Regions from separate parts of the Halomonas sp. 18071143 genome, predicted to be linked through region 1. Evidence: riboswitches for the same ligand, from Rfam matches in the RefSeq annotation. Region 1 holds a riboswitch; each other region holds the start of a gene.

The links. A riboswitch is a leader RNA that binds a small molecule or an ion and turns the genes downstream of it on or off. The one in region 1 is predicted to bind thiamine pyrophosphate.
Region 2: it holds a riboswitch for thiamine pyrophosphate, as region 1 does, so the genes downstream of both, thiM (hydroxyethylthiazole kinase) here and KVY02_RS04825 (sodium:solute symporter) in region 1, are expected to answer to the same signal.
Region 3: it holds a riboswitch for thiamine pyrophosphate, as region 1 does, so the genes downstream of both, tenA (thiaminase II) here and KVY02_RS04825 (sodium:solute symporter) in region 1, are expected to answer to the same signal.

Annotation. Positions count from the first base shown of each region.
Region 1 covers NZ_CP078120.1:1,000,089-1,011,901, reverse strand. The annotation lists gene KVY02_RS04850 (proline racemase family protein) at 1-221, opposite strand, end outside; gene KVY02_RS04845 (alcohol dehydrogenase catalytic domain-containing protein) at 218-1,396, opposite strand; gene KVY02_RS04840 (MFS transporter) at 1,704-2,885, shown strand; gene KVY02_RS04835 (magnesium transporter CorA family protein) at 2,923-3,891, opposite strand; gene KVY02_RS04830 (diguanylate cyclase domain-containing protein) at 3,888-5,339, opposite strand; gene KVY02_RS04825 (sodium:solute symporter) at 5,424-6,815, opposite strand; TPP riboswitch at 6,805-6,908, opposite strand; gene KVY02_RS04820 (peroxidase-related enzyme) at 6,977-7,564, opposite strand; gene KVY02_RS04815 (hypothetical protein) at 7,739-8,428, shown strand; gene KVY02_RS04810 (CoA-acylating methylmalonate-semialdehyde dehydrogenase) at 8,489-9,985, opposite strand; gene KVY02_RS04805 (zinc-binding metallopeptidase family protein) at 10,209-11,270, shown strand; gene KVY02_RS04800 (alpha-E domain-containing protein) at 11,271-11,813, opposite strand, start outside.
Region 2 covers NZ_CP078120.1:274,731-286,543, reverse strand. The annotation lists gene KVY02_RS01460 (hypothetical protein) at 1-312, shown strand, start outside; gene KVY02_RS01455 (hypothetical protein) at 471-620, shown strand; gene KVY02_RS01450 (metal ABC transporter ATP-binding protein) at 617-1,351, shown strand; gene KVY02_RS01445 (metal ABC transporter permease) at 1,335-2,225, shown strand; gene KVY02_RS01440 (metal ABC transporter solute-binding protein, Zn/Mn family) at 2,248-3,303, shown strand; gene KVY02_RS01435 (LysR family transcriptional regulator) at 3,324-4,211, opposite strand; partial or broken gene ampC (class C beta-lactamase) at 4,395-5,543, shown strand; gene KVY02_RS01425 (cupin domain-containing protein) at 5,683-6,375, shown strand; gene KVY02_RS01420 (DUF6164 family protein) at 6,356-6,721, opposite strand; gene gloA (lactoylglutathione lyase) at 6,723-7,256, opposite strand; gene KVY02_RS01410 (DUF2237 family protein) at 7,461-7,835, shown strand; gene KVY02_RS01405 (hypothetical protein) at 7,956-8,300, shown strand; TPP riboswitch at 8,349-8,440, shown strand; gene thiM (hydroxyethylthiazole kinase) at 8,467-9,276, shown strand; gene thiE (thiamine phosphate synthase) at 9,266-9,880, shown strand; partial or broken gene KVY02_RS01390 (LysR family transcriptional regulator) at 9,877-10,065, shown strand; gene KVY02_RS01385 (DoxX family protein) at 10,072-10,482, shown strand; gene KVY02_RS01380 (DODA-type extradiol aromatic ring-opening family dioxygenase) at 10,536-11,273, shown strand; gene yegQ (prephenate-dependent tRNA uridine(34) hydroxylase TrhP) at 11,266-11,813, opposite strand, start outside.
Region 3 covers NZ_CP078120.1:2,837,490-2,843,516, forward strand. The annotation lists gene KVY02_RS13385 (HNH endonuclease) at 1-463, opposite strand, end outside; gene KVY02_RS13390 (AAA family ATPase) at 460-2,037, opposite strand; gene KVY02_RS13395 (hypothetical protein) at 2,163-2,774, opposite strand; TPP riboswitch at 3,164-3,295, shown strand; gene tenA (thiaminase II) at 3,381-4,049, shown strand; gene thiC (phosphomethylpyrimidine synthase ThiC) at 4,075-5,991, shown strand.

The sequences.
Region 1 (11,813 bases):
TCAGGATGGGTGGCAGGCACCAGCAGGTCGACCGACATTTCCGGAATGCCATAGGGCTCGCCCAGCAGTAGCTGCCGGAGGCCATCGGCGTCGTCACGCAGATACTCCATTTGTTGACGCACCGTGCTACCGGGCAGCGTATCGATCCCGGCGGTGACGATACGGCTTACGTCGCCCCCCGCGTGGGTGTCCAGCAGCTTGATGGTATGCACGGTATTCACTGGCGAGCCTCCCGTTCCGATTGAAGAGCGGCAGATTGAAGATCAGCCGACTGAAGCGCGAACGGCTCCCCATGGGCCTCCCACTGGGCATCGGGCACGATCACGATCTTGCCCAGATAGTCGCTGCCGCGATTGACGAAGTAGCGCTCCGCCGCGTGCAGCTGCGACAGCTTGAAGGTCCCGTGCAGCACCGGCTTCAGCTCGCCGCTGCGAATCCACGCGATCAGCTGTTCGGCCTCTTCACGGGTGCCATGGGAGACCCCGACGATTTGCACCTGATACAGGTAGATGCGCGTCCACATGATTTCGCTGAGATTGCCACCGCTGGCACCGGCGATGGCCAGCCGCGGGTACGTGGCGCGCTGCGACATATCGCCGATCATGGTGTCGATGAACAGGTCGGTCATGTCGCCCCCCACCAGGTCCATGACCGCATCGATGGGCCGCCCTTCGGTGGCGTGCAGCACGCGCTCAACGAACGTGGGCAAATCGCCTCGGTCGATCACCGCCTGCGCGCCCAGCCCGCGCAGGGCATCGGCCTTGCTGGGCTGGCTGACGGCATAAGGGATGGCGCCGATGATGCGGCACAGCTGAATCAGCGCCGTCCCTACCCCCCCGCTGGCCCCACTGACCAGCACCCGCTCGCCAGCCCGCACGTTGGCCGCCGTCATCATGTGGTAGGCGGTCTGATAGGAGCACATTCCCATGGCCGCCAGAGGGGCATCTGGTAATTCAGGATTGGCGATGTGATGAAACTGGTCGGCAGGCACCACGATATATTCCGCGAAACCCCCATCGGCACCATGCCCGTAGTAATCCGGCATCAGGTTGATATCGCGACGGTCATCCGGGTAGAGATTGAAATCCAACAGCCCCCGCTCACCCACTCGCTGCGCATCGACACCCTCGCCGACGGCCACGATGCGCCCCACCACATCGGCCCCCTGGATACGCGGAAAGCTCAAGGTGGGGGCACCGCCCATGGCGAACGAGGTGACCTCCTCCTTGCCCCTGGTGGGGTAAAGCCCTTCGCGGGCCTTGCGGTCAGTGTTGTTCTTCGCGGTCGCCGTGACGCGCACCAGCACCTGACCGGCCCCAGGCTGCGGCGTGGGCACGTCCTGCCGGTAGTGCAACATGTCCACATCGCCATGACCGGTCAGCAGCATGGCCGACATGCTGGAGGGGATAGAAATGGAAGTGGTGGAATCATTGGCAGCGTTGGTGACACGTGAGGTTCTGCGGTCCGTATTGGCCATGGGCTGGCTCCTGATCGGTGCATATACCACGACAATAACAAACGCCGGGCCAGGTTCAAGATATCCTGTTGCGACGGGATTCAACAGTGCGGAGGGATCGCTTACATACCACTCCAATCTCTTGCTTTGCCTCGCAGCGTCAACTTTTCGCCAATGGTGATCAGCCCCCAAAAGGTTCAAGCTCATCCCTCATGGGCACCTCCCAGCCCCCCCGCCAAGGAACGGTATGCTTCATTTCAGCTCTGCCTATCACCGCCGCCTGACCTGGACCTATTTTGGTCTATTCATCTCCATTGGCATGACCGGCGGGCTGCTGGGGCCTGCCCTGCCCCACCTGGCCAGTGCCAGCGGCTCTTCCATGAGTCAGATTGCCGTACTGTTCACGGCTCGGGCCATGGGCAACATGAGCGGTGCCCTGGTCACCGGACTGCTGATGGACCGCTTCAATGGGCATCGTGTGCTGCTCATCATGGGCGTACTCACCGTGGCCGGGTTGGCGCTGGCGCCCTTGAGCCCACTACTCGTGTTGCTGGCGCTGCTGTTCATGCTGCTAGGCTTTTCTGAAGTGTCGCTGAACGCCGGGGGCAATACGCTATTGCTGTGGCTGCACCGAGACGCCGCAGGCCCCAACGTGAGCGCGCTGCACTTCTGCTTCAGCGTTGGCAATATGCTGACCCCGCTGGTGATGGTGGCAGCGCTGTCGCTGACCGGCCAGTTTCACTGGACTTTCTGGGTGGTGGGGCTTTGCGTCGCCGGGATGCTGTGGCCGTTATCACGCTTTGCCAGCCCCACCATGCCAGCTCCCTCCTCGCCGAGCAGCAGCATTGGCGAGCACAAGCATCGTGATCCGTTGCTGCTGGGCATCTTCATGGTGTTGTTCGCCCTCTACGTGGGCATCGAGGTGACCTTTGCTGGCTGGGTGACGGCCTATGGCGCGCTATCAGGAGTGTCCGGCGAGCAGGCCACGCTGTTGGCGACACTGTTCTGGCTGGCGCTCTCGGCAGGACGCTTGCTGGCCATTCCGCTACTGCGCTGGTGCGCGCCCTGGCAAGTACTGGTCGGCTGCCTGGCCATTGGGCTCAGCGCCGCTGGCGGCTGGCATGCAGGGGTGCTTTCATTGGCCCCAGGCGCGCTGCTGTTTGGCCTCTCCGCCTCGGCTTTTTTCCCCACCCTGTTTGCGCTGTGCAACCACACCATGGTGATGCGGGGCCGCACCACCGGCGCCATCTTTACGGCCGCGGGCTGCGGGGCACTGATCATTCCTTCGCTGACGGGCCCACTACTGGACACCGCCGGGCCCGGCGCGTTTCCCGTGCTGCTAGCCTCGCTATGGCTGTTGATTGGCCTTGGGCTTTGTCTGTTGACGCTACGCCTGCGTATCCTGGCTCAGTCTACTGCCGATCCTTAACGCCGTAGGCCGAACGCAGCCCATTTTCGGACAACGTCTAGAACCAGGCTTTACGTTTGAACCACCAGATCAGCACAACGCCAATGCCCAGCATGAACCCCAGTACGAAGAAATAACCATACGGGTAGGCAAGCTCGGGCATGTATTCGAAGTTCATGCCATAAATACCGGCAATAAAGGTCAGCGGCACGAAAATGGCGGTAATGACGGTCAACACACGCATGGTGATATTCAGCTGATGCGATGAAATCGAGATGTAACCATTTATCAAGTCGCCACAAATGTCGTAATACATCTGGGTCAGCGAATGCAGGCGCTCGAAACGCTCTTCCACATCGGTGATGGCATGCAGCGTTTCACTCTCCCAGCGAGGGAGATGTGCGTAGTCATACGCCGTCAGCTCTTGAGTGATGCCCTTGTGATAGTTGAATACCCGACGCATCTTGACCAACCGCGAGCGATACGCAGTAATCCGGCGCATCAATACGTCATTGCCGTTCTCCAACAACTCGTCTTCCAGGTCGCTCAGCTCGGTCTCGAACTCCAGCAGGCTGTCGATATAAAAGCCCGCCGAGGTATACATGACACGCAAGGCAACCTGCTCGGGAGAGCGCGACAGCAGCCGCGCGCCCTGATCGTTGAGTAACCGTTCGATGCTCAGCGCAAGGCCAGGATGCAGCGTGACCAGAAAGCGTTCGCCCACGAAAAAGCACATCGGTTGAGGCACGAAGTTGAGCTGAGCATCGAAGGAGGAAATGCCTCGGTAGATAATCAGCGTATGGTTTTCGAATTCCTCGATCTTGGGAGGATGACGCACCTTGTGGGCATCCTGAATCGCCATGGGGTGGCACGCAAACCCTTCGAGCACCTCACGCTCGCTGGCTTCGCTTTCACCCTGCATGTCCACCCAGATATGCGCGCCCTCCAGGCGTTTCCAGACATCGATCAGCGAAAGGTCGCCTTCGCGCACTTCTCCCTCGGGGGTGGTCATCAGGCATCGAATCATGTGCATTCCTTGACTTCGCTGGCGTTGGTTGACGGCAGCACAGGGCTTGCTAGCCGCGCCTGCGCCTTGCCTGCCCGCTTGGCTTCATACATCGCCACATCGGCTCGCTTCAACAACTCTTGCGGGGTTTCTTCTCCGCCAGGCACATACTCGGCCACGCCGATACTGGTGCTGACCTCGAGCACTATGTCGCCCATGGTCAGCGGATCTTCAATGGTGCGGATCAGCTTCTGCGCCAGCGGTTCGATAGCGTCGCTGTCCATGTTCTCCAGTATCAGCACAAACTCATCCCCCGCCCAACGGGCCACGAAGTCCGTTTCACGCAGCGCAGCTTGCAAGCGTCTGGCGATGTCGCGCAGCAGCTCATCGCCCATGGCATGTCCATACAGGTCATTGATTCGTTTGAACCCATCCAGGTCGAGAAACATGACCGCCAGCGGTACGAGACTCCGCCGAGTACGCGCCATGGCCTCTGGCAAGCGTTCGTCGAGGGCGCGGCGGTTAGGCAGCTCCGTCAAGACATCTTGTCTGGCCTCCTGGTCTCGCAGGCGCGCCAACTGCTGGCGCTCGGTAATGTCGTGGATAAACAGGCTGCGCCGCCATCGCCCACTGAGTTCGTAGCGCTGGTGGCGAATCTCTACCGGCAAGCGCCCACCATCTCGACGCCGGGCTTCCCATTCGATGGGTGAAGGATCGTCCTGCCCGGGCACGCCTACGGGAAACATCAGGTCGGTAATGGGGCGGGCCAACGCCTCCTTGCGCGACCAGCCGAACATGGCTTGTGCGGCGCGATTCCAGTCCAGCACCCGACCACGATCATCGATACTCAGGTAGGCATCGTAAGCCGACTCGATGACCAGGTTGAGCTCGCGGGTACGTCGCTCGATCTGCTGCTCCAGACTACGATGCAGCGCCGCAAGGTCGCGTTTGAAGCTGGCATTGCGCTTCTCTTGCTGAATCAAGCGCTCGCGCAAATGAATTTCACCGGACACCACATCGGCCAGGTCCTGTAGCGCGGTGAACTCCTGGGGGGTTAGTTCGCGGGGCCGGGTATCCATGGCACACAGTGACCCCAACACCAGCCCCTGGGTGGTTTTCAGAGGGATGCCGACGTAGAAGCGGATGCCGTCGGGCTTATCGACGTAAGGATTATTGGCAAAGCGGGGGTCCAGGCGTGCATCGTTGACGACCAACGGCGCTTCCGCCAGCACGGTATAGGCACAAAACGCCACGTCGCGAGGAGTTTCCGAAAGCTCCAGCCCCACCTGAGACTTGAACCACTGTCGGTCGGTATCCACGAGCGTCACCGTGGAAAGTGGTACCCCCAACAGCACGGTGACCAACCGAGTCACTCGGTCGAATACCGGCTCATTGGGGGTGTCCAGTAACGCCAGCTCTTGCAAAGCAGCAATGCGCGACGCTTCATTGGATGGCAACAGGTGGCTCATGGTGGTTACACCCGATATATAGTTAACACTCCTTTGTGTATTTCAAACCCTTTCGACATCATAGCGCGAAACTACACAGTCTGCCTAACGCGTTGATTTTTTTAACACCTTGCCCGAAGGGAGCCACCACGCCACGAGGATACTCACCAGGCTCGAGAGCATCAGCGCCCCCACGAAGGGACCGAGGGTAGGAATACTGCCAGGAAACGTGGCGGCCATGATGCCCGCCATCAAGGAGCCTTGCCCCAGCCAGCCCGGCAATACCGCCCCCACCAGCCCCGCCACGCCACCGCTGATCGCCGCGAGCGGCGACATGCGTTGCCACAGGCCCAGCAGCACTGGCACCACGATGGCCGCACACAGCAAGTCGGCTATCAAAAACAGCCTCAGTACCGATAGCCCTTGCAAGGCGATGAGGATCACCGGCACCATCAGCAGCACCGTGATCCAGCGCGCTGCATGCAACGCTTTTGGCTGATCTCCCGTTGCCCACAGCGAGGCAATGCCGTTTTGCAACGTATCCACGCTGGAAGTCACCAGCGTGACGGCCAGCACCAGAGCCGGGAGTGTGATCCAGACAGGAGCCTCTGCCAACAGGGCAAAAAAGGGCATCGGTGGCTCGCCCAGGCTCACCCCACTGAGTGCCGCCATCATGCCGACACCACCAATCACCATGACCACCAGCACCGTCATGACGGCCCCCAGCCACGCGCCACGGCCAAGACTGGCGCTATCCTGAGCCGCCCAGAGCCGCTGCCAGTAGCCCTGGTGAAACAAATTGGCCGCGGTCACGGCAATGATCAGCGTCAGCGCCACGCTCAGCGACGCCCCGAGGGGGACGTCCGGTAGCGCCGCATCGCTGGGCATGGAAGGCAGGCGCCATAACGTGACGCCCGCCACGGCGCATAACAGTATCAAGAGCAGCCAGGCCTGCCAGCGGTCGGTGGCCAGGCTAGCGCGCAGGCCACCGAGCACGGTATAGATGAGAGTCGTCAGCGCCACACCAATGATGACCCAGGCAGGCGGAACGTCTGACAGTAGCGCGGTAATGGCGCCGATGGCCGTCAGCTCAGCTGCCAGAAAGCACCCCATATACGCCACGGAGGCCAGCGTGACATAGTGACGGACCCCCTTGCCATAACACGCTTCGGCAAACTCGGCGATACTGCGCCCGGCGGGTAGCGCACGACGTATTCTGGGGCCATAAAGCCCCAGCACCAGGAAGGGCAGCGCCGAGCCCACGGCATAGCCCAGCAGCGCCACCGGCCCCACGAAGGCGCCAATTTCAGGCGGCGCAAAGAGAATCCAGGCCCCCATTCCCGAGGCCAGAAAAGAGAACCCCAGGGTCGTTGCCGTTTGCGAGTTGCGCGCCGTGACGTAGTCATCCAGCGAGCTTCCCCCAAAACGCGCCCGAAGGCCTAAAAATGCAAAGCAGCACAGCGCTGCGCCCAGCACTGCAGACGTCAGGTACGGCATGTCGCGCTTCCTCCGCCGGTACTATCCGGATCAGGTTCCAGGGTCTGCATGGCGTGCATTCTCAGCCCACGAAGGGCTCCCCTGGCGACAGTGAATGAAGGCGGTATCTTCACTGAAAGGAGCGCCCCGGTAAAGCGCTGCCGTGCGTACTGCGCTCTGGCCTAAGCAGGTTTGGGCACGCGCCCCATCAGGTAGAACTCCGGGTTGGGCGGCGTGCCTGCCAGGGTGACCAGACGATTCGACATGCCAAAGAAGGCGGCCACGGCACCGATGTCCCAGCAATCCTCCAGCGTAAAGCCCACTTCCGCCAGCCGGGTTTGCCATTCGGGCGTCAGCTCGCCCAGCTCGATGGCGCTGTGTAGCGCAAAATCGAGCATGCGCCGATGCCGCTCGCTCAACCCCGCCGCCTGGTGGTTGATGGCAACGTTATCGGCCAACAGAGGGTCTTTGGTGTAAATACGTACCAGCGCGCCATGTGCCACAACGCAGTAAAGGCAGCGATTGCGCGCGCTGGTAGTGACCACAATCATTTCCTTTTCGGCCTTGCTCAGAGTGTCGGACTCCCGCTCCATCAAGGCGTCGTGGTAGGCAAAGAAGGCGCGAAACTCCGCTGGACGGTGGGCCAACATGAGGAACACATTGGGCACGAACCCGGCTTTTTCCTGAACCGCCAATATGGCCGTGCGAATGTCGTCAGGCAGGTCGTCCAGGGTTTCGGGAATTTTAAAACGGCTTAATGACGCAGACATGCTTACCTCTTTTTTGTCGTGTTGATAAACGCCTTGCGCGATACGGGGTCATGGTTAACAAAATGCTAACGGATTAGACTTTCATTACACCTTGAGGCTCGCCATACTCTTATCGACTGTATTTCATAAAAAAGGCAGCGTTGAGCAAACGGCGTCTGTAACAGGGAAACCACCATGTCTTATTCTGAAGCAAGAGAGCACACGCCGGGGCGTTTGCATGCATTGTTCGCCGACCCTTACCGTGCGTTCGAAAACGACACGGATGAACGCCAGCTGCATATCCGTATCATGCTTCATGCCTTATTGGCCCGCCCCATCGCCCGGGGTCAAATTACGCTACGTGTCATTCACGGCTGGGAGAACGGCGGTTTCGAGCCAGCCGACCTGCAACATGCGGACTTCCATCTCAACAGCCTGGCAGATTTTCATGCTGCTGCTGCGCGCTTTACGGCGGCGAATCAGCAAAATGCACCGCTGCCCGCCGATGGCAGCGCCATTCTGGCAGAACCGCTGGCCGACGCCATTGCCGATGCCGAGGCCGAAGGTCTGGTCTTGAACGAAGACATTCGAGAAACACCCGCTCGCTGGCAAGCGTTCGAAGGGGGGTTAGCGCTGTACACGCTGTTCAAGATGTATCACCGCCTGGTCTATGGCGAAGACGATACTTACCGCTGCTCTCAGTGCGAAACTCCCCACGGGCTGCGAGAAATCCATGAGTTCCATCTTGAAGAGGGCGAGTTTGCACTCCTTGCGCCACTCAACGATGAACAGGATGCTCCTTACCTGCTGGTGCTGCATGAAAGCCAACTGGAGCCTATAGAACAGCTCCTGCGCGACAGCCTGCCACTTTTCGAACCCGTCTGATCCCCAGGGGCCCTCTGCCGTGGCAGAGGGCCCCTGATGCGTCAGCGGTTCGCCAAATATCTAGAGCGCAATGGTGCTATTGATGCCGCTGGAGACGTTTTCGGGCTCGAACCAGCGTGCGGTCACCGTTTTGGTTTGCGTCCAGAACGCGATGGCCTGCTTGCCGTTGGGGCCCAAATCCCCCAGTTTGGAAGCCCGAGAGCCGGTGAAGCTGAAATAGGCCACCGGCACCGGAATCGGCACGTTGATACCGATCTGACCAACGTCGATATCGGTTTCGAATCGGCGCGCCACCCAGCCCGAGTTGGTGAAAATCGACGTGCCGTTGCCGTTCGGGTTGGCGTTGATGAAGTCGATGGCATCATCCAGCGTCTCGACCCCCACCACGCATAGCACCGGACCGAATATTTCTTCCCGGTAAATGGTCATCTCCGGCGTGACGTTGGCAAACAGCGTCGGCCCCACGAAGTTGCCCTCCGGATACCCTTCTACTGTGTAGCCTCGGCCATCCACCAGCAGCGTGGCCCCCTCTTTTTCACCGGCGGTGATCAAGCGCTCGACACGCTCCTTGGCCTGAGGAGACACCAGCGGCCCCAGGTCGGCATCCCGCTGGGTACCGGGGCCGACCTTCATGCTACGGGCGCCTGCTTCGATATCGCTCAGCCACTCCTGCGCCTCGCCTACCAGCACCACCACCGAGTTGGCCATACAGCGCTGACCCGCTGCCCCAAAGGCCGACCCCAGCAGGCTGTCGATGGCCTGACTACGGTTGGCATCCGGCATCACCACACAGTGGTTCTTGGCCCCCATCATGGACTGCATACGCTTACCTGCCGCCGCCGCACGGCCATACAGCAGCGATCCCACATGGGTAGAGCCAATGAACGACAGCGCCTTGATGTCCTGATGGTCGGCAATCTGGTTGGCAACTTCGGGCCCGCCATGCACCACGTTGAGCACGCCCGCCGGAATACCCGCCTCATGGGCCAGTTCCACCAGCCGCATGGTCGAGCTGGGGTCCTGCTCGGAAGGCTTCAGAACGAACGTATTGCCCGTGGCAATGGCCAGCGGAAACATGAAGCAAGGCAGCATGATGGGGAAGTTGAACGCCGTGATCCCGGCGCCCACGCCCAGCGGCTGATGCATGGTATACACATCGACCTCATTGGCCGCGTTTTCGGCGAGTTCACCCAGTTGCAGAGACGCAATCGAGCAGGCGTGCTCGACCACTTCCAGCCCGCGGCCTACTTCGCCTTCTGCGTCAGGCAGCGTCTTGCCATGCTCTTCGGTGATCAGCGCGGCGAGTTCCGCGGTATGCTCACGAATCAGGGCCTGAAGTTTCAGCATGATGCGCATGCGCTTGCCCAGCGGCACCTTGCGCCACTCCTTGAACGCGGTTTTGGCACTGGCAATGGCACGCTCTACCTCGTCAGGGGTACAGAAAGGCACCCGGGCCACGACCTGCTGGGTCGCCGGATTGACGACATCGCGCCACTCCTGGCTTTGCGACTCGACCGGCTGGCCATCGATATACATGGGTATCTGGCGAACGGACATACAGACGTTCCTCGTGGTTGTGTTTGTTATGGGGTTGAATAAGGAGCCCCTAGGGTATATCAGCAAGTTGACGTAAACGTCAATTAGCCACTCGATAAAGCTAAATTCACCGCACTGGGGAAATAGCCTTTCCCTCAAGGAAAGAGCCTCGCTATGCTGTCAGGGCGCCTTCTCAACCTGCCTATCGACGATGCATAACGTGGCTTTCCACAAGGAGGTATCCATGCAAGCGTTCAATTGCCAGTGCGGCAACCCGCTGTTCTTCGAGAACACCCATTGTGTTGCCTGTGAGTCGGAAGTCGGCTGGTGCCCGGCCTGCAGCAATATCGTTGCCTTGGCCCCTTTGGAAGGCGGCGGATACCGCTGCACCCACGAAGGCTGCGGCACCCTCTTGATGAAGTGCCATAATTACGCGGTAGAGAACGTATGCAACCGCATGGTGATCATGACCGAAGGCGAAGCCGACACGCTGTGCGACTGCTGCCGCTACAACGATGTGATTCCCGACCTGAACGTAGAGGGTCACCGCGAGCGCTGGGCCGCACTGGAAGCTGCCAAGCGTCGTCTGTTCCACACCCTGGAGATTCTCAAGCTCCCCCACGGAACCCAGGGCGATGATATTCGCGTCCCCTTGAGCTTCTCGTTCATGGCCGACGCCCTCCCTGACAAAGGGCTCTGGCGCTCCACGGCGAATCAGGAGAAGGTCTATACCGGCCATGCCAACGGCCATATCACCATCAACGTCAAGGAAGCCGACGACGTCGAGCGTGAGCGACTGCGGGTGGACATGAACGAGTCCCACCGCACCCTGATCGGTCATTTTCGCCATGAGGTGGGGCATTACTACTGGGACTTGTTGGTCAAGGATCAGGATGAGGCCGCCAGCGTCCGAGTGTTTGGCGACCATAACGCCCCCACCTACGGTGATGCGCTGGAAACCTACTATCAGCAAGGCGCGCCGGCCGACTGGCCAACACGGTTCATTTCTGCCTATGCCGCCATGCACCCGTGGGAGGACTTCGCCGAAACCTTTGCGTTTTATCTGGACATGGTGGCCGTGCTGGACACCGCTCTACACATGGGGATTTCACGGGCCGAATATGACGGCACGCTGGACAGCATGTTAAGAGCGTTTCATCAGGTGGGGATGGTCGTCAATGAGCTCAACCGTGATATGGGGCTACTGGACCTGGCACCGGGGGTACTGCCTCCCCCGGTGCGTGACAAGCTGGCGTACCTTCATGAGTTAGTACACAGCGCCAGCGCTAACGCTCGATCTACTTGATCAATCGTTATCATGATCCCCCAGGTGGCCCTGACTTTGTCGCTGGGTCACCTTGGGCACGTTGTCGCTATTCACGAAGTACGTTGCCCTGAGCGTGTCATGGATCGCGGCAAAGCCAATCTGTAGCTCATCCACGAACGCATGCAACTTGCTGGGGGAGTGAGCCAACGCCTGGATATCGGCATCGACCACATCGGCACGCACCAGCGACACCGTGGCGGCCACCCGGTCCTGCCTGGGCAGTAGCTGTAGCTCATGGCCCAGCGTTTCCAGGCTACAGGCAATCGAGCGCGGCAGGTTCGGGTCCTGCAGCAGATAGCGCAGCACATCGGGGCCCCGCACTCTCAGCCGCACTTCCTGACGGTACATTTGATAGGCCGTCAGCGACTTGAGCACGCTCATCCACTGAAGGTTTTCGAACGGCAATAGCTCTTCGGGGTTCTGGGGCAGCAGGCTCGCGGAACGTACGTCCACAATACGCGTGGTCATGTCGGCCCGCTCCAGATGTCTGCCCAACTGGATGAAGGTACGGGCCGGCCCATG
Region 2 (11,813 bases), 730 kb from region 1:
CAGGCGTTGGGCCTGCAGTTGGCCCAGGCAGAACGCGAACGCCGTGGCTGGGAAGCGCGGGTCAGCTCCCTGGTGGTGAACAGCGTGGCCGGCGCGGTGATTGCGGCCGATGGCCGGGAGCGGGATGGCGCGGTCAATTTTGCCACCGGCATGCTGATCAATGAATTACAGATCTGGACCCAGCCCCATCAGGCGTCCCGCGCGATCAACCACTTCCAACCGGCCCGGGTGTCGCTGGGCCCGGTCACGCTGGAAGGCGAATATGCCCTGCTGGTTACCCCTCAACAGCTGAGCGCGACCTGGCGGTTCTGAAGGTGGGCCAGGCTGCTTTTCGTGCTCGGCTTGCCGGGCACTTTTTATAGGTACGCTTGTCGTTGTCAGGGCCGCATGAGCGCGTAAAATATGCGGCTCTTTTTTTGTTTCTCTATTCGTTATGTTATAACTTATTTATTCGTGAGTGAGGTTGCTCGATGAGTGAGCACATGCATCGCCATAACAAGGAAGGTCCTTGTCATTTTTCGCTGATGTCGTTGTCGGCCACCAAACGGCTGGGGTTGGTTGCCCTTCCCCTGCTGGCGTTGTGGGGGCTGGTGGCGTGGGCAGGCGGGTGGCCGCTATGAGTGAGCGTTCCTCTTCGCGCCTGCAACTGCACGACCTGCACCTGGCACAGGGTGGGCGCACCGTGCTGGAGCATGTGGACGGCGACATCAAGCGCGGCGCGATCACCGCGCTGATTGGTGCCAACGGCGCAGGTAAAAGCACCCTGATTCAGGCCATCATGGGCGAACTCCGGCCCATCAGCGGCAACGTGGTGTGCACGGTAGACAAGGCGCGTCGTGCCTGGTTGCCGCAGCAGTTGGCTCTGGATCTGACCTTCCCCATGAGCGTGGAAGAGCTGGTGATGACCGGCAGTTGGCCAAGCCATGGGGCCATGAAAGGTTACTGCGCGGCGCACTACCGCAAGGGTCGCGAGATCATGGCGCGGCTGGGCATCTCCCATTTGGCACATCGGCCACTGGGCGAGCTGTCCGGCGGCCAGCGCCAGCGGGCACTGATTGGCCGCACGCTGATGCAGGAAGCCGAGCTGCTGCTGCTGGATGAGCCGTTCGCCAACGTGGACAGCGACACGGTGGATATCTTGATCCGTATCCTGCGCCAGATGGCCGATGAAGGCGTGACGATCATCATCGTGCTGCACGACATGGACCACCTGCGCCGCCTGGCCGATGAGGTGCTGATGCTGAGCGGCGGCCATGGCCGTTGGGTGGCACCGAGTGCCTTGCACACTCATCACGCCCCCGCCCAGGTGGTGCCCTTCTCGTTGGGAGGTCGTCATGCTGGCACTGCTTGACGCGTGGTTTATCGCGCCGTTCGATTACGGCTTCATGCGCCGCGCCGTGGTGGGTGGGCTGGCACTTTCCTTGGCCGCGCCGCCGCTGGGCGTGTTTTTGGTGCTGCGCGGCATGAGCCTGATTGGCGATGCCATGGCCCATGCCATTTTGCCGGGGGTGGCGCTGGGCTTCTTGCTGGCGGGGTTTTCGCTGCCGGTGATGAGTGTGGGCGGCGTGCTGTTCGGGCTGATGGTGGCGCTACTGGCCGGGGCCGTTTCCAAAATGGGCGGCCAGCGGGAAGACGCAGCCATGGCGAGCTTTTTCATCATTTCGTTGGCGGCGGGCGTCATGTTGATTTCCATGGGCGGCAGCAGCGTGGATTTAACCCACGTGCTGTTTGGCTCCATTCTGGCCATCAACTCGACCGCCCTGCTGCTGATTGCCGGTATCAGCACGCTCATCGTGGTCACGCTGGCGGTCATTTTCCGCTCGCTGGTGGTGGAGTGCCTGGATCCGCTGTTCTTGCGCGGCCAAAGCCACCGCAGTGGCTGGGTGCATAGCGTGTTTCTGGGGCTGCTGGTGCTGAACCTGACGGCGGGCTTCCAAACCCTGGGCACGCTGATGGCCGTGGGGCTGATGATGCTGCCCGCCACGGCGGCCCGGTTCTGGAGCAAGCGGCTGGAAGGTTTGATCGGCATCGCGGTGGTGCTGGCCATGGTGTCGAGCACTGGCGGGCTGCTGCTGTCGTTCCATTTTGATACCCCTTCGGGGCCAAGCATTATCCTGCTCGCAGGGGTGGCTTACTTGTTGTCAGCGCTGTTTGGCCGCTATCACAGCTTAGCGGCCAAGCTGCGACGCAAGACCACGCCACTCGCCCTGGAGCAGACATCCTGATCATTCACTAAAGGAGTTTGTCATGTCCCTTTCCCATACCTCCCGCTGGCTGGTAGGCGTTTCGGCCATGCTGGCCCTGCCTGCCGCCATCGCCAATGAGCGTGTGCAGGTGGTCACCAGCTTCTCGATTCTGGCCGATATGGTCGAGAACGTGGGCGGCGAGCATGTCGAGGTCACTTCCCTGGTCGGCCCTGACGGCGATGCACACGTCTACTCGCCGCGCCCAGGTGATGCCCGTGCACTGGCCGAGGCCGACCTGGTGGTCTTCAACGGCCTGCTGTTCGAAGGCTGGATGGAGCGACTGATCGACTCCAGCGACTATCAAGGCCCGGTGGTCACCGCAACGGATGGCATCAACGCCCTGGCCTACGCGGGCCATGACGATCATGGGCATGACGATCACGACCACGATCATGGACATGACCACAGTCACGGTCATGACCACGAGCACGGCGACGATGATCCCCATGCCTGGCAGGACATGACCCAGGCGCGGGTCTACGTCGAGAACATCCGCGACGGTTTGATGGAAGTCGATGCGGACAACGCCGAGCAGTACCAGGCCAATGCGGATCGCTATCTGGCTGACATGGCGGAGCTGGATGCCGAAATTCGTGCGCTGATCAGTGAGATCCCGGCTTCCGCCAGCGTCATCACCGGCCACGACTCCTTCGGTTACTTCTCCCGTGCCTATGGGGTCAACTTCCTGTCGCCGGTGGGGCTCTCTACCGAAGCAGATCCCAGCGGCGCCAGCATGGCAGCACTAGTAGACGTAATCGAGCAGGAGAACGTTCAGGCCCTGTTCCACGAGAACATGACCAACCAGTCCATTATCGTGCAACTGGCCGAAGAAACCGGCCTGCCCATTGCAGGCACGCTTTACGCGGATGCGCTGGCCAGTGAGGGCGATGCCAGCACTTACCTGGGCATGATGCGCCACAACGCCACGGTACTCCACGCCGCCCTGGCCGAACCGGGCCATGATGATCATGGTCATGGCGACCACGACCACGACCACGACCACGACCACGACCACGACCACGACCACGACCACGGTGATCATGGTCATCGTCACTGATCATTGAGGTCAACGGCTGCTTACCGCTCAGTCTCACGCAGGTTGATCGTGGTGAGCAGCCACTGCCTGAAAGACGCCATGGCATGGGTTTCTGCCCGCGCTTGCAGGCGTGTCAGCCAGTACCCCCCTAGACTGACAGTGGTGTCGAAAGGCTGCACCAGCGCACCACTGCTCAGCTGCCGAGAAAACATCAACGGTGGCGCCAATGCCACGCCCACCCCTTGAAGCGCGGCTTCCACCATGGCAATGGAAGAGTCGAAGACGATGCTCTGGGTCGTGGGAAGGCTACGAGGCAATCCGGCGGCCAACAACCACTCGGCCCACTCATCGGCACGATACGAACGCAGCCAGGTTTCATGCAACACATCGGCTGGCGTGTCGAGCCGTGCAGCAATATCCGGAGCACACAGCACCGAAAGCGATGCAGGCAGTAGTGGCTGAGCCGCCGTGCCATGCCAGGCGCCCGTGCCAAAGCGAATCGCAAAATCGAGACCTTCAGCGGCTAGATCGGCACGATTGTTGTGGGTGGAGAGCCGTAAATCGACGAACGGATACGCGTCATGAAAGTCTGCCAGCCGTGGCAGCAGCCAACCCACGGCAAACGTACCCACCACACCCACGTTCAAGACCTCACGATGACGGCTTTCGCCTAACCGCTCCAACGTATGCGACATCTGATCGAACGCATTCTTCAGCACAGGCAACAGCAGCTTGCCTTCCTGAGTCAGCATTAGCCCTCGGGGCAAACGTGTGAATAGCGGCACCTTCAATAGCCCTTCCAGGCGCTTGACCTGATGGCTCACGGCCGCCTGTGTCACGTGCAGCTCTTCTGCTGCACGCGTGAAGCTCAAATGTCTGGCCGATGCCTCAAAGGCCCGCAGAGCCTTCAACGGCAAATAGGAACGCACTGCGCCACCCCCAAATTTTTCTAATAGCTCATGCAAAATCTTGCCATTTGTGGAGACCCATCGCGCTCTTTATTTTAGTCACCCGTGGCTTCTGTATCGACCAGAGCTGCCTTCCACCGACATGACTCATCGCAACAGGAGTTTTGCATGCGCACGCCGTTTTCAGCACGCCGCTGTCTTCTCATGGCCTCCTCCTTACTTTTCAGCGGGGCAGCCTGGGCGCTCGAAGAGCCTCACGAGGCCGATCTTCAAGCGTTGCTGGACAGCACGATCACCCCGCTGATGGAACAGTATCGTATCCCCGGCATGGCCGTCGCGCTAAGCATTCAGGGGCAGCCGTATTACTTTAATTATGGGCTTGCAAACCTGGAGACGGAGGAGCCGGTCACGGATGAGACGCTTTTCGAGCTAGGCTCCATCAGCAAGGTTTTCACGGCGGCCTTGACAGGCTACGCGCAGTCTAGCGGTGCCCTTTCCCTCTCTGACCCCGCCAGCGGCTACTGGCCAGCCCTTGAAGGCAGTGCCTTCGATGAGATCACCTTGCTGGAACTGGGCACCTACACGGCAGGCGAGCTTCCGCTGCAGTTTCCGGACTCGGTGCCATCAGAAGAGCAAATGATCGATTACTACCGCCAATGGCAACCCGAATCTGCTCCAGGGGCACAACGTCTGTATTCCAATCCGAGCATCGGTTTGCTGGGCCATCTCACCGCGCAACGTTTGGGCAGACCTTTCGAGACGCTGATGGAAGAAACGCTGTTCATACCGCTCGGGCTCGAACACACTCATTTTCAAGTGCCCGACGCGCAACGGGCACATTATGCCTACGGCTACTCGAAGGAGGATGAGCCCATTCGGGTGAACCCAGGCGTGCTGGATGCCCAGGCCTACGGGCTGAAAGCCAATGCCGCCGACGTGCTGACCTTTCTGGAGGCGAACATGCGAGACCCGGCCAATGCCAGCGGCACGACGGAACGGCTGGATGACGCCTTGGCAACGACACGCACAGGCTACTTCGACGTTGGCCCCATGACCCAGGGCCTGGGCTGGGAGCACTATCACTACCCGGTGACCCTGGAGACACTGCTGGAAGGCAATTCGCTCGAGATGATTTTGGCGCCCAACCCGGCACATCGCCTCACGCCACCGCAAGCCCCTCGGCAAGCGGCCTACTACAACAAGACGGGCTCAACCAATGGCTTCGGCGGCTATGTGGTCTTCGTGCCCAGCGAGTAGATCGCCATGGTGCTGCTGGCAAACCGCAACTACCCCAATCAGGCGCGTATCGAGACGGCTCACCATATTCTCAGTGCGCTGACCGACACCCCGTAATGAAAAACCGCCGCTTTCGAGCGGCGGTTTGTTTGCAAATGACGAGGTCAAGCATGAGGGAAGATTGCGTTTTGCAGCGCTGATAAAGGAGACTAGCCCCTCTCCCTGCTCATCTCACTCATTGCAAAGAGCCAAGCCCATGCGCCTGAACGCCGATTTTAGCCACTTTGCCTGTATGACGCCGGAGCAGTATCACTGGGTCGCGTCGCCCAGTGCAGGCGTGGAACGTATGATGCTGGACCGGATTGGCGAGGAAGTCGCCCGCGCCACCAGCCTGGTACGTTACGCGCCGCACAGCCAGTTCAGCCACCATACCCATGGCGGCGGTGAAGAGATTCTGGTGCTGGAGGGCGTGTTTGCCGACGAACATGGCCGCTACCCTGCGGGCAGCTACCTGCGCAATCCCATTGGCACTGGCCATACGCCCCATATTGGCGAAGAAGGTGCGCTGATTCTGGTGAAACTGCATCAGTTCGATGACAACGACCTGCTGCAGCTGGCCATTCCTGCCCACCGCCTGCCCTGGCAGCCCGACCGGCGGCCAGGCATCGGCTACAAGATGCTGCATACCTACGCACAGGAGCGGGTCAGCCTGGAACGCTGGGAGCATGAGGTGACCATCGATTACCCTGCGCTACCGGGCGGGCTGGAACTGCTGGTACTGGAAGGCTCGCTCTACGAGGCGGGCAACGAATACCCGCAGGGCAGCTGGTGCCGCTTCCCACCTGAGGCTACTCCATCGCTGCGCGCCGGTGAACATGGCGTCATGATGTACATGAAGCGCGGGCACCTGACGGATGCGGTGTGCCAGGCTAACGCGCCAGCCCAATGAACGGCAGCAGGGTCAGCAGTGCGATCAGGATGACAGCGACCATCACCAGCGCGATCTGAATCGGCTGTTCCCGTAACCGCTTCCTCCAGGTCGGTGCTTCGTTGCGGGCCACCGCCTCCTGGTGGGCCTTTCGCGCGCTGGCCTGGCGTTCGACCTGGTACTGCGCCAGCAGCGCCTCGGCGTCATCTCGCTGGGCCGGGTTGCGCAGCCAGATGGCATCGACCCCCAGGCGGAAAAACCCCGCCTGGGTCTCATACACGTCGAAGCCGTGTTCATCCAGCAGTTGGCGCACTTCCATGGCCTCTTCATCGGTCACGTGGCGCAACCGGAACAGCAAATGTGCCATGTTAGCCGCCCAATGCCGCCATGCGATCCGCCTGAATCACTTCGATCCAGTAGCCGTCCGCGTCCTTGACGAAAATGACGTCTTTCATCTTGCCCTGGTCGGCACGCTTCACGAAGGTGACATCGTGCTCGTCGAACCAGGCCTGGGCGGCCTCCAGGTCCGGCACGCTGAAGCAGATGTGGCCAAACCCTTGGGGCTCGGCATTGCCGTCGTGGTAGGCAAAGTCCTGCTGGGTCTCGGTGCCCCAGTTGTGGGTCAGCTCCAGCAGGCCCTTCTGGCTGAAGGTCCAGGCGGTGCGAGCGTTCTGGTCCTCCGGCACCTTGTCGTCGGCTTCCACGTTGGCCAGAAAATAGAGCGAGAACTGCATCTCTTCGAAATCCAGCCGCCGCAGCACCTGCATGCCAAATACGCGGGAATAGAACGCCAGCGCGCGCTCCGGGTCCTTGACCCGCAGCATGGTGTGATTCAACCGAAACCCTTGGGTCTGGGGAGCCGCGGGGGCAACACCGGGATGCTGTTCACCTGAAAACGACATGACTCTCTCCTGTTGCTGCGTGATGTCTCTGCATGGTGGTAACCAGGCAGGCACTTTGGTACGTAAATACTTTGACGAACCCCGTACCATGTACAAGGCTTTAGGCTGCTGCTAACGCGAACCCCATCGAATCCGCCGCCGAACCCTTGGCTTATGTATGAGGGCGGCGCTGCGATAATTCTAGCCCCTGCCTGAGGAGGCCGCATGTCACGTGATCTCAATGTACTGGGTGAGCCGCTCACCCCCTGCTGTCACTCACCCAAGACGGGGTTTTACCGTGATGGCTTTTGTCGAGTCGGTACCGACGATGTGGGCATTCATTCGGTATGTGCCATGGTCACCGAGGAGTTTCTGGCGTTTTCACGCGCGCAGGGCAATGACCTGGTCACCCCGCGCCCCGAGTACGGCTTCCCTGGCCTACAGCCCGGCGACCGCTGGTGTCTGTGTGCCCACCGCTGGGCAGAGGCTGAAGAGGTGGGCCTGGCCCCACCGGTGATTTTGTCAGGCACCAATGCACGCACGCTGGACATCATTCCGCTGATCAAACTGCAGCAACACGCTCTGGATGCAGTGCACTAGGCCTGCCAGCGCACGGGGCGCTCCCCCCGGCATCGGTCGCAGTGGATTTTCTATGCAACTCTTCTACACTACTATCTCTATAGCTGTACATTCAGCGTATCGTTAGCCTGGGAGTGTGTCATGACCGACATTGAAATGACGCTAGATGATCGCCTGACGTTGAAGCAGTTGGCCAACGCGCTACAGAACGGCTTTTCCCCCATCGTGGAGGTCGTCTCGATGGATGGCATCTACAAGGTCCGCTTTCATCATGCTCATGGCGTCTCGGAACTGAGCAACGCCCAGGGAGAAGTCAGTACGTTTCTGGGCACCGGAGAGATCCGCGATGCGCTGGGGCAGTTGGGGCTGACCCACGGCGTGCTGACCTTCTCTGACCAGTGCGGCGACGAAATGATCGGCGTCGCGGGCAACGCCATGACGCCCGATGAAATGCTGACCTACGGCACGCGCATCGCGTTTCGCTGATCTTTCCGCGCCATTGGCTTTACACATCCCGCCTGGCCGAGGATAGTACGCCTACGACAGGGGCGCCGCGACGCGGCTGAGAAGCACCCTTTGAACCTGAACCGGATAGCACCGGCGTAGGGAGTCGTGGTGCTTTCATTCACCACCTCCCTGCCGGGAGGAAGTCATGACCCTACCCAGCCCACGCGAGACGCTGCTCGCGCTGCGTGACCAGACCCCGCTGGTACACTGCATCACCAACTACGTTGCCATGAACAGTACCGCCAACCTGCTGTTGGCCGCCGGGGCCTCCCCCGCTATGCTGCATGCCCAGGAAGAAGTGGCGGAATTTACCGCCATCGCGGGAGCGCTCTCGATCAACATCGGTACGCTCTCTGCCCCTTGGGCCGAGGCCATGCAGCTGGCCGCCCACTCTGCCCAAACCCACGCGGTGCCCTGGGTGCTGGACCCGGTCGCCGTGGGTGCCACGCGGCTGCGCCAGCAAACTTGCCTGTCCCTGCTGGCTTACCAGCCCAGCGTGATTCGTGCCAATGCCTCGGAAATCATGGCGCTGAGCGGCCTTGCCCACCAGGGCCGGGGCGTGGATGCCACGGTGAGCACCGACGATGCCACCCAAGCGGCCATCACCCCAGCGCGTCGGTATCAGTGTGTCGTCGCCATGACCGGGGCCACCGATATCGTCACCGATGGCCAGTCGCTGTATCGTTTGACTGGCGGCCACCCGCTGATGCCACGGGTAACCACCCTGGGCTGCGGGCTCAGCGCGCTGGTCGCCGGTTTCGTGGCGGCCAACCGTCACGCCCCGCTGGCCGCCACGCTCGGCGCCCTGACCTACTTCAATCTGGCAGGCAGTCACGCCGGGCAGCAGGCCGAAGGGCCAGGCAGTTTCTATGTGACGCTGCTGGATACCCTGTACTCGCTCACGGCAGATGACCTGCCTGCACTACCTCACTCGGAGACCCTACATGTCGGTTGATCTTACGCTCTATCTGGTCACGGATGCTCAGCTATGCGCCTCCACGGGCCTGGAACGTACCGTGGAAGCCGCCGTGGCAGGAGGCGTCACGCTGGTCCAGCTACGCGACAAGCAGGCCAGCGACGAAGCCATGATTGCCCAGGCCAAGCGTCTCAAGGAAGTGCTGGCAGGTAGCGGAGTGCCGCTGATCATCAATGACCGGCTGAACGTGGCGCACGCCAGCGGTGCCGACGGCTTGCACGTTGGTCAGAGCGATACGGACGTGATGCAGGCCCGCCAGGTACTGGGCAAGCAGGCGATCATCGGGCTCTCCATCAATACCCTGGAGCAGTTGCAGCGTGCCCCCGTGGCGCTGCTGGATTACGTGGGGCTGGGGCCCGTGTTTGCCACCGGGAGCAAGCAGGACCACGCGCAGCCCATCGGTTTTACCGGGCTGGCCCAACTGGCCAGTGCCTGCCCGCTGCCCAGCGTGGCCATCGGCGGCTTGAAAGCCGAGCACGCCGCCCAGGTGAAAGCCGCCGGTGCCCACGGGCTCGCGGTGATCTCGGCCATTTGCGGCCATCCTGACCCACGTCAGGCGGCCCAGGCGTTCTTCAGGTCATGACCCAGTTCGACCAACTGACAGCCTTCGTCAAGGTGGCCGAGTTAGGCAGTTACACGCGGGCGGCGGAGGCCCTGGACCTCTCGCGCACCTTGCTATCGCGCCGGGTCATGGCGCTCGAGGAATCGCTGGGCGCGCGGCTGATACAGCGCACCACCCGGCGGCTGCACCTGACGGAAGCAGGAGAGAACACCATGACGACGACACTGACAACCCAAGCATCACACCTGCATGCCACTGCCCTGCTGCGCATCAGCCTGGGCATCATGACCCTGGCCCACGGGCTGTTGAAAGTATTCGTGTTCACCCTGCCTGGAACGGTCGGCTATTTTGAGTCGCTGGGCCTGCCAGGCTTTCTGGCCTACCTGACCATTGCGGCGGAAGTCGGCGGAGGCTTGGCCTTGCTGCTGGGTATCTATACCCGCTGGGTCAGCCTTGCCCTGGTACCGGTTTTGCTGGGAGCCGCCTGGGTACATATCGGTAACGGCTGGCTCTTCTCCAACCCGGGCGGCGGCTGGGAATTCCCGGTATTCTGGGCCATTGCACTGGTCGTGCAAGCCGGCCTTGGCAGCGGCAGCCTGGTCGTTGCACGCCGCTTCGCGTGAGCCACTGGCCTGCTGGCGCGCCTACGCTGGCAGGCCGCACATCGAGGTGCCTTATGTTACCTAGCCTGTTTATCTCTCACGGCTCGCCCATGCTGGCGCTGACCCCCACGCCCGCTCACCAGTTCCTGCGTGAGCTGGGCCAGACGCTTCGCCCCAAGGCCATCGTCGTGGTCTCTGCCCATTGGGAAACGCCGGAGCTGCTCATCAGTCAGAGCGCTCACCCCGAGACCCTCCACGATTTTGGCGGTTTTCCGGCAGCGTTGTTCGCCGTGCAGTACCCGGCACCGGGGGACCCAGCCCTGGCCGCAACGCTGGGCAAAACGCTCGGTGCCAGACTCGTGGAGCGCGGCATGGACCACGGCGCTTGGGTGCCACTTTCCCTGATGTACCCCGAGGCCAGGCTACCGGTCGTGTCGTTGTCGCTTCCCAGCCGGTGGAGCAACGCGGCGCTGATGGAGTTGGGCCAGCGGCTTGCCCACCTGCGCAGCGAAGGTATTCTGGTCGTGGGCTCCGGCAGCCTGACCCATAACCTGCATGCGCTACTGCCCCAGGGCAGCCAGGCACCAGGCTGGGTGGATGCCTTTGCCGATTGGGCACACACCCAACTGGAAAAAGACGCGCGGGAGGCGCTGCTGACATGGCAAACGGCTCCCCATGCCCAGCGTAACCATCCCACGCCGGAGCACTTCCAACCGTTACTGGTCGCCATGGGAGCCGGGGGTCAGGGCCAGCGGCTGCACCATAGCGTCGAGCACGGCGTGCTGGCGATGGATGTCTACGCGTTCAACTGACGGCCACGCCCAGATGGCTGGCTTGGGCGGAGGTGCGGGAGGAAGCGGTAGGAAGATCCCGCATCAGCAGGGCAAACTCCCACTGCTCCGGGGCGATGGGCGCGCCAGGTAGCGCTATGCGGACACGATGCCCTGAGCCGGGTGCGGCAGCCTGAGACTCACCGCGCCCGTTTTCCATCTGCTTCAGCACGAAACGACGATTGCCGCCGGGCAGCATCAGCTCCATGGCATCGCCCACTTCGAAGCGGTTCTTGACCTCGACGTCCAGCAGGCTGCCCGTGGCATCGACGCCGATGATGTCGCCCACGAACTGCTGGTGCACGCCAACGGAGTGGCCGCGCTCGTAGTTCTGAAACTCATCGTGCACATGGCGGCGGTAAAAGCCCTCGGTATAGCCTCGGTTGGCCAGGTTTTCCAACTGATCCATCAAGCCCATGTCGAAGGGGCGGCCTGCCACGGCATCGTCAATGGCCTGACGATACACCTGCGCAGTGCGCGCCACGTAGTAGTGGGACTTGGTGCGTCCTTCGATCTTCAGTG
Region 3 (6,027 bases), 1.8 Mb from region 1:
AGTCATCCCCTTTTTCTCCCATATTGCAATCGCGACAAGCTGGTATTAAGTTTACTGGCATGACGGAGAACTGAGGGTAATGGGCCAAAGGCAAAAAATGGTCTAGATTTTTAGGGCGCCCAATATCTCCACAAAAAGGGCACTTTTCATTTGCAGATGCTAATAGATACTCATATAAACTTCTTGCGGGCTTTTCTTTATTTCGAAGATTATTTGCATACAAATTAACCAATTTGGATTTTGTTAATGGAGGCACAACGACAGTTTTTCTTTTAATGTTTTCAATTCTGGGAAACTTATATAGCTCTCCTTTTTTCACCAACTGCTCGTATTGCAAGCCTAGATAAACAAGATCGGGGACGGCAGTTAGGAATGTATTCCTTACATTCACTTGCTCCATACCTTTAGCACAAGTGTTCAGGACATCCTTAAAATCACATAAAGGGTAGTCTAACTTTTTCACTTACTTAACCCTTTATCGCGATGAATTATCATTGCTTTTAGAATGGACCGAGCCTCTAACCCTAATTTATTTTCGTAATCTATGATGATATCTTCGTATGTTCTTCCTGAATCTACTGCTTTTGACATCAAGCCATGATAACCCGAAGTTACCACTTCTAAACCGAACACCTCTCTCGTTAACACTCCTACATCTTCACCAAACGTTTCTATTTCTGGCCTGTAAGGTTTTAAAGTGTCACCTACTCGATTAATCTTCCAAACGCATGATTTTGGCACTTCTTGCAAAAGCACAGGGGAGTGTGTGGCAATGATAGCGACGCCATTTAGATCGAAAAGCAATTCACTAAGCGTTCTTACAAAAGCTGACAATAATGGTGGGTGCAAATGACTTTCTGGCTCATCGATCAAAACAAGCGTCTTTTCTTCTATAACTGAAACTATCTTAGTAATTGTAAACAAAACAATAGAATGCCCAGAGCTCAAGCTTGTTAAATAACTCTCTATCTCAGAAAGAAATAAGTTACGAAACTCAGTACTATCGACTTGCTCCAGCTTATTTATTTCTCTCAACTGCTTGTAAATTTCCTCCAAATCGATTAATCCTACAGACTCAAAATTTTCATCCGTTCCTAATTTTCTAATCGCTTCACGCCACAGAACCAACTTGTCTTTTTTTCTAAAGCAATCAACTAAATGCCGAACAAAATCAGCCCTAAGCTCAGGTATTGTCCTAAGGCTATCCTTTTTTTCTCTGTTTTTTAACCCTACATAAAAGTAACACGCACCTTTACTTGGGTCAGGTTGCTCTTCTGGAGGATCAAAGGGGTCAAAAGCGCTGAAAGAAACAGAAATCAAGCTGCTAAAATAGTCACTTTCTATCTCTCTTTCTAATCGGTACCCCGTATCGATAAATTTCCCAATGGTATTATCTGGGTTAGTTACTGCTTGAATCATGCCATTTAAAATGGTCGTTTTACCGCATCCATTCCTTCCAATTAAAGCATGAATATTTGTGCTTGGTGTCGAGCTCTCTATCACATCAAAATCTAGCCTAATAGATGCCATAGCTTCACATCTTGGTCGCTCAAATGCAAAATTAAAATTCGTCAATTCAGCCTTTCCATAAAGAACCCTATTAAACTGTCCTTTAATAGATGTTAAGCTATTATCTCTCAGAAGAGAGGTTCTAAAAACATCCTCCTCTTGAATATCATCAATTAGCCCTGGATTAAAAACTATATCATTTAAAGAACAAAGCAGTTCTTCTCTCAAATTTTCAGGCAATTTAGATATTACTTTATAGAAATCTAAACTTTCACCAACCGAAAAAAAATCATCATTGAGCTCAATGAATTCGCTCTCTAATTTTTCGTATGTTGAAATAGAGGTATCTTGCCCCTTAAACCCTATTTTAACGTTTCCAATGTTATGCAAATTCCCTTCATGGTCATACACTGACAAGTAGAACATTGTGACGAATGAAAAATCATTCCAGCGATCTATCTTTAAATACGCTTGATTAACACCTTTATCCGGAATGCGTTTTTCACGTGGAATAATTTTGAACTTCACTAACACTTTCATCCATTAAATTAGTTTTTTAAATAGACAACACCGAGCGGTTTTGAGGCGCACCTAACGCTTGGCTTTGCGGCGTGCTGTAGCGCAGCGTAGGCACGTCCGCCAACAGCCACTTGTTATGAGATGGCTGCCTGTAATCTATGCAGTGCCGGTATTGCTGTAGTTGCAATTTTTGAGAACAGATCAATATGCGAAGATGTCAAGCCGACGAACTCCTGATATCGTTTTAAGAATGAGGGCTTGTCTTTTGCATCAAGAGCCATCTTTAGTTCATCAAGCTTGGTTATGAGGCCAGAACGATCAGCTTCGTTAGAAACAGACTTAGTGATCTCTTTATGCAACTCTCTAAAAAGTACAGTGCTGCTTTTTGTGTTGTGAATAGCCACGTTTGCTGATGAACTGCCGCTTGTTGTTGTGTTGGTGATAACGCCTGAATTATCGCCATGAACTACGGTATTGTTCGTCACTGGGCGCTGAATCTCATTGTGCGGTATGTCGTTTTCGATAACCTTCATTCCTTGCGGGGCGATCTGAACGAATCCGTGCCATGCATTATCTATGGAGGCCCACGTTTCACCCTCAGCCAGACGCTCTGTAATCAGATAGCGCGCGATCAAGGCACTCTGTGTTTTTTCAATGCCCAGGACGGACGCGATTTTTGCGCAGTCCTGCTCTCCGGGATTCTGATAGAGCCAAAGTAGATATTGCTGTCTCAGTGCTGGACTCATTTGCTATCTCCCAGAATCTCATAACAGTGATTATACGCCCTGCCATGAAACCTCAATGAACGTGACATCACAATGACTGAGGTTTCATAGCTACCAAATCGAATCTACCTCATTGATTCTACACCGTGCAAAGAGAATTTTGGCGATGTAGCCAAAATTCGCGGGCTTGCGCGTTTTGCTCACCTCAATAATACTGTTTTTATATACATAATTATTGAGGCATTCTCCCATGAAACTGATGGAACGCGTCAAGGTAACCATGGGGGCCAAGCACTCAACGCCATCGTCTTTTCTTGTCGTTCATTGCTTTCACAGCAGGCCACCTCTGTACGCCCAATAAAATTGCCTACCCTTGCATCTCCCCCACCCGCCTCCTACACTGCGCTGAATACTGCTTGACGGGGTGCCGGTGGAACCGGCTGAGATCGCTATACGGCTGGCTGCTGCAGCAAGTCGTCACGGCGGGGCCCGTTGAACCTGATCCGGCTAGTACCGGCGTAGGAATCAAGCGGTGGTTGGGGTTCGCCGTGTTCACCTGATTCCTTACCCCAACTCACTCTCCCTTCGCCCGTGCGCCGGTTCGCTGTACCACCGGAGGCATCCAATATGGGCTACCGCTTTACCGATCTCACCACCGCTTGCCAGCAAGATTGGCGCGCCTACATCGAGCACGATTTCGTGCGCCAGCTGGGCAACGCCACGCTGCCTGAGGCGTCGTTTCGTCACTACCTGAAGCAGGATTACCTGTTCTTGATCCACTTCGCACGCGCCTACGCGCTGGCCGCTTACAAAAGCCCTACCCTGGCGGATTTGCGCCAAGCGCATGAAGGCTTAAAAGCCATCGTGGATGTGGAGCTGGGCCTGCACGTGGGCTTTTGCCAGGAGTGGGGCATCAGCGAGCAGGAGCTTGCCGAACTCCCCGAAGCCCGCGCCACGCTGGCCTACACCCGCTATGTGCTGGATACCGGCAACCGCGGCGACCTGCTGGATTTGCACGTGGCGCTGGCCCCGTGCCTGGTGGGCTACGGCGAAATCGCCAACTGGCTGAACGCGCAGCCCTCTACGCTGCGCGGCGCGCAAAACCCGTTCGATGCCTGGATCGCCATGTACGAAGGCGAGGAGTTCCAGGCCGCCATGCAGGCAGAGCTTGCGTGGCTCGATGCCCGCCTGGCGGATGTCACCCCTGCCCGTTTTGCTGAGCTGAGCAAGATCTTCCGCGATGCCACCCGCCTGGAAATCGACTTCTGGCAGATGGGTTTAGACCTTTCTGAATAACCTCCTACAACACAGAGCAACCATCATGACCAAGACCGCCAAAAGCAAAACCGCACACTTTTTAGCCGAAACCGCCCAGGTCGATGCCGCCGCCGTGGCGCCGCTGCCCGGCTCACGCAAGGTGTACGTGGAAGGCTCACGGCCAGATATTCGCGTGCCGTTTCGGGAAATCACTCTCTCGCCCACCAGAACCAGCGGCGTGGATGAGCAGAACCCGCCGCTGCTGGTGTACGATACTTCCGGCCCCTACACCGACCCCAACGCCCGCATCGATTTGCGCCAAGGCCTGCCGGAGCTGCGCCGGGCCTGGATCGAAGAGCGCAACGACACCGAGTTTTTGGATGGCCCGACCTCGGAATACGGCAATCGCCGCGCCAACGACCCCACCCTTGCCCAGCTGCGCTTTGATTTGACCCGCACACCCCGCCGGGCGAAAGCGGGCAAGAACGTGACCCAGCTGCACTACGCCCGCCAGGGCATCATCACGCCGGAAATGGAGTTCATCGCCCTGCGGGAAAACCAGCGCCGCCAAGCGTTGGGAACGGCAGAAGTAGAGCGCATTCTGGGTCATCAGCATGCGGGCCAGAGCTTCGGCGCCAGCCTGCCCAAGGAGATCACGCCGGAGTTCGTGCGCGATGAGGTGGCCCGTGGCCGGGCGATCATTCCCAACAACATCAACCACCCGGAAAGCGAGCCGATGATCATTGGCCGCAACTTCCTGGTGAAGATCAACGGCAACCTGGGCAACTCGGCGGTCACCTCTTCCATCGAAGAGGAAGTGGACAAGATGACCTGGGGCATCCGCTGGGGCGCGGATACCATCATGGATCTCTCCACCGGTCAGAACATCCATGAAACCCGCGAGTGGATCATCCGCAACTCGCCGGTGCCGATTGGCACGGTGCCCATCTATCAGGCGCTGGAGAAGGTCAACGGCATTGCCGAAAACCTCACCTGGGAGATCTTCCGCGATACGCTGATCGAGCAGGCGGAGCAGGGAGTGGATTACTTCACCATCCACGCGGGGGTGCTGCTGCGCTACGTGCCGCTCACCGCCAACCGCGTCACCGGTATTGTGAGCCGTGGCGGTTCCATCATGGCGAAGTGGTGCTTGTATCACCATCGGGAGAGCTTCCTGTACACCCACTTCGAGGAGATCTGCGAGATCTGCAAGCAGTACGATGTGGCGTTTTCGCTGGGCGACGGCCTGCGCCCCGGCTCCATTGCGGATGCCAACGACGAAGCGCAAATGGCGGAGCTGAAAACCCTGGGCGAACTCACCCACATTGCCTGGAAGCACGACGTGCAGGTGATGATCGAAGGCCCCGGCCACGTGCCCATGCACCTGGTGAAAGAGAACATGGACAAGCAGCTGGAGTACTGCGACGAAGCGCCCTTCTATACCCTCGGCCCGCTGGTGACGGATATCGCCCCCGGCTACGACCACATTACCTCTGGCATTGGGGCGGCGATGATTGGCTGGTTTGGCTGCGCCATGCTCTGCTACGTAACGCCGAAAGAGCACCTGGGCCTGCCCAACAAGGATGACGTGAAAACCGGCATCATCACCTACAAGATTGCTGCCCACGCGGCGGATTTGGCCAAGGGCCACCCGGCGTCGCAGCGGCGCGACAACGCCCTTTCCAAGGCGCGCTTCGAGTTCCGCTGGGAAGACCAGTTCAACCTGGGCCTGGACCCGGACACCGCCCGAGAATTCCACGATGAAACCCTGCCGAAGGATTCCGCCAAGGTGGCCCACTTCTGCTCCATGTGCGGGCCGAAGTTCTGCTCGATGAAGATCAGCCAGGAAGTGCGCGACACCTACCGCGACCGCACCCCGGAAAACGCCAGCGAAAGCGATGCCGAGGCGGTGAAACGCGGCATGCAGGAGCAAGCGGAGAAATTCCGCCGGGAAGGCAGCGAGCTGTACCAGGAGGTCTGACCCGCTATCGGTGGCGTTTAGCCAGTGCTAAGCGCC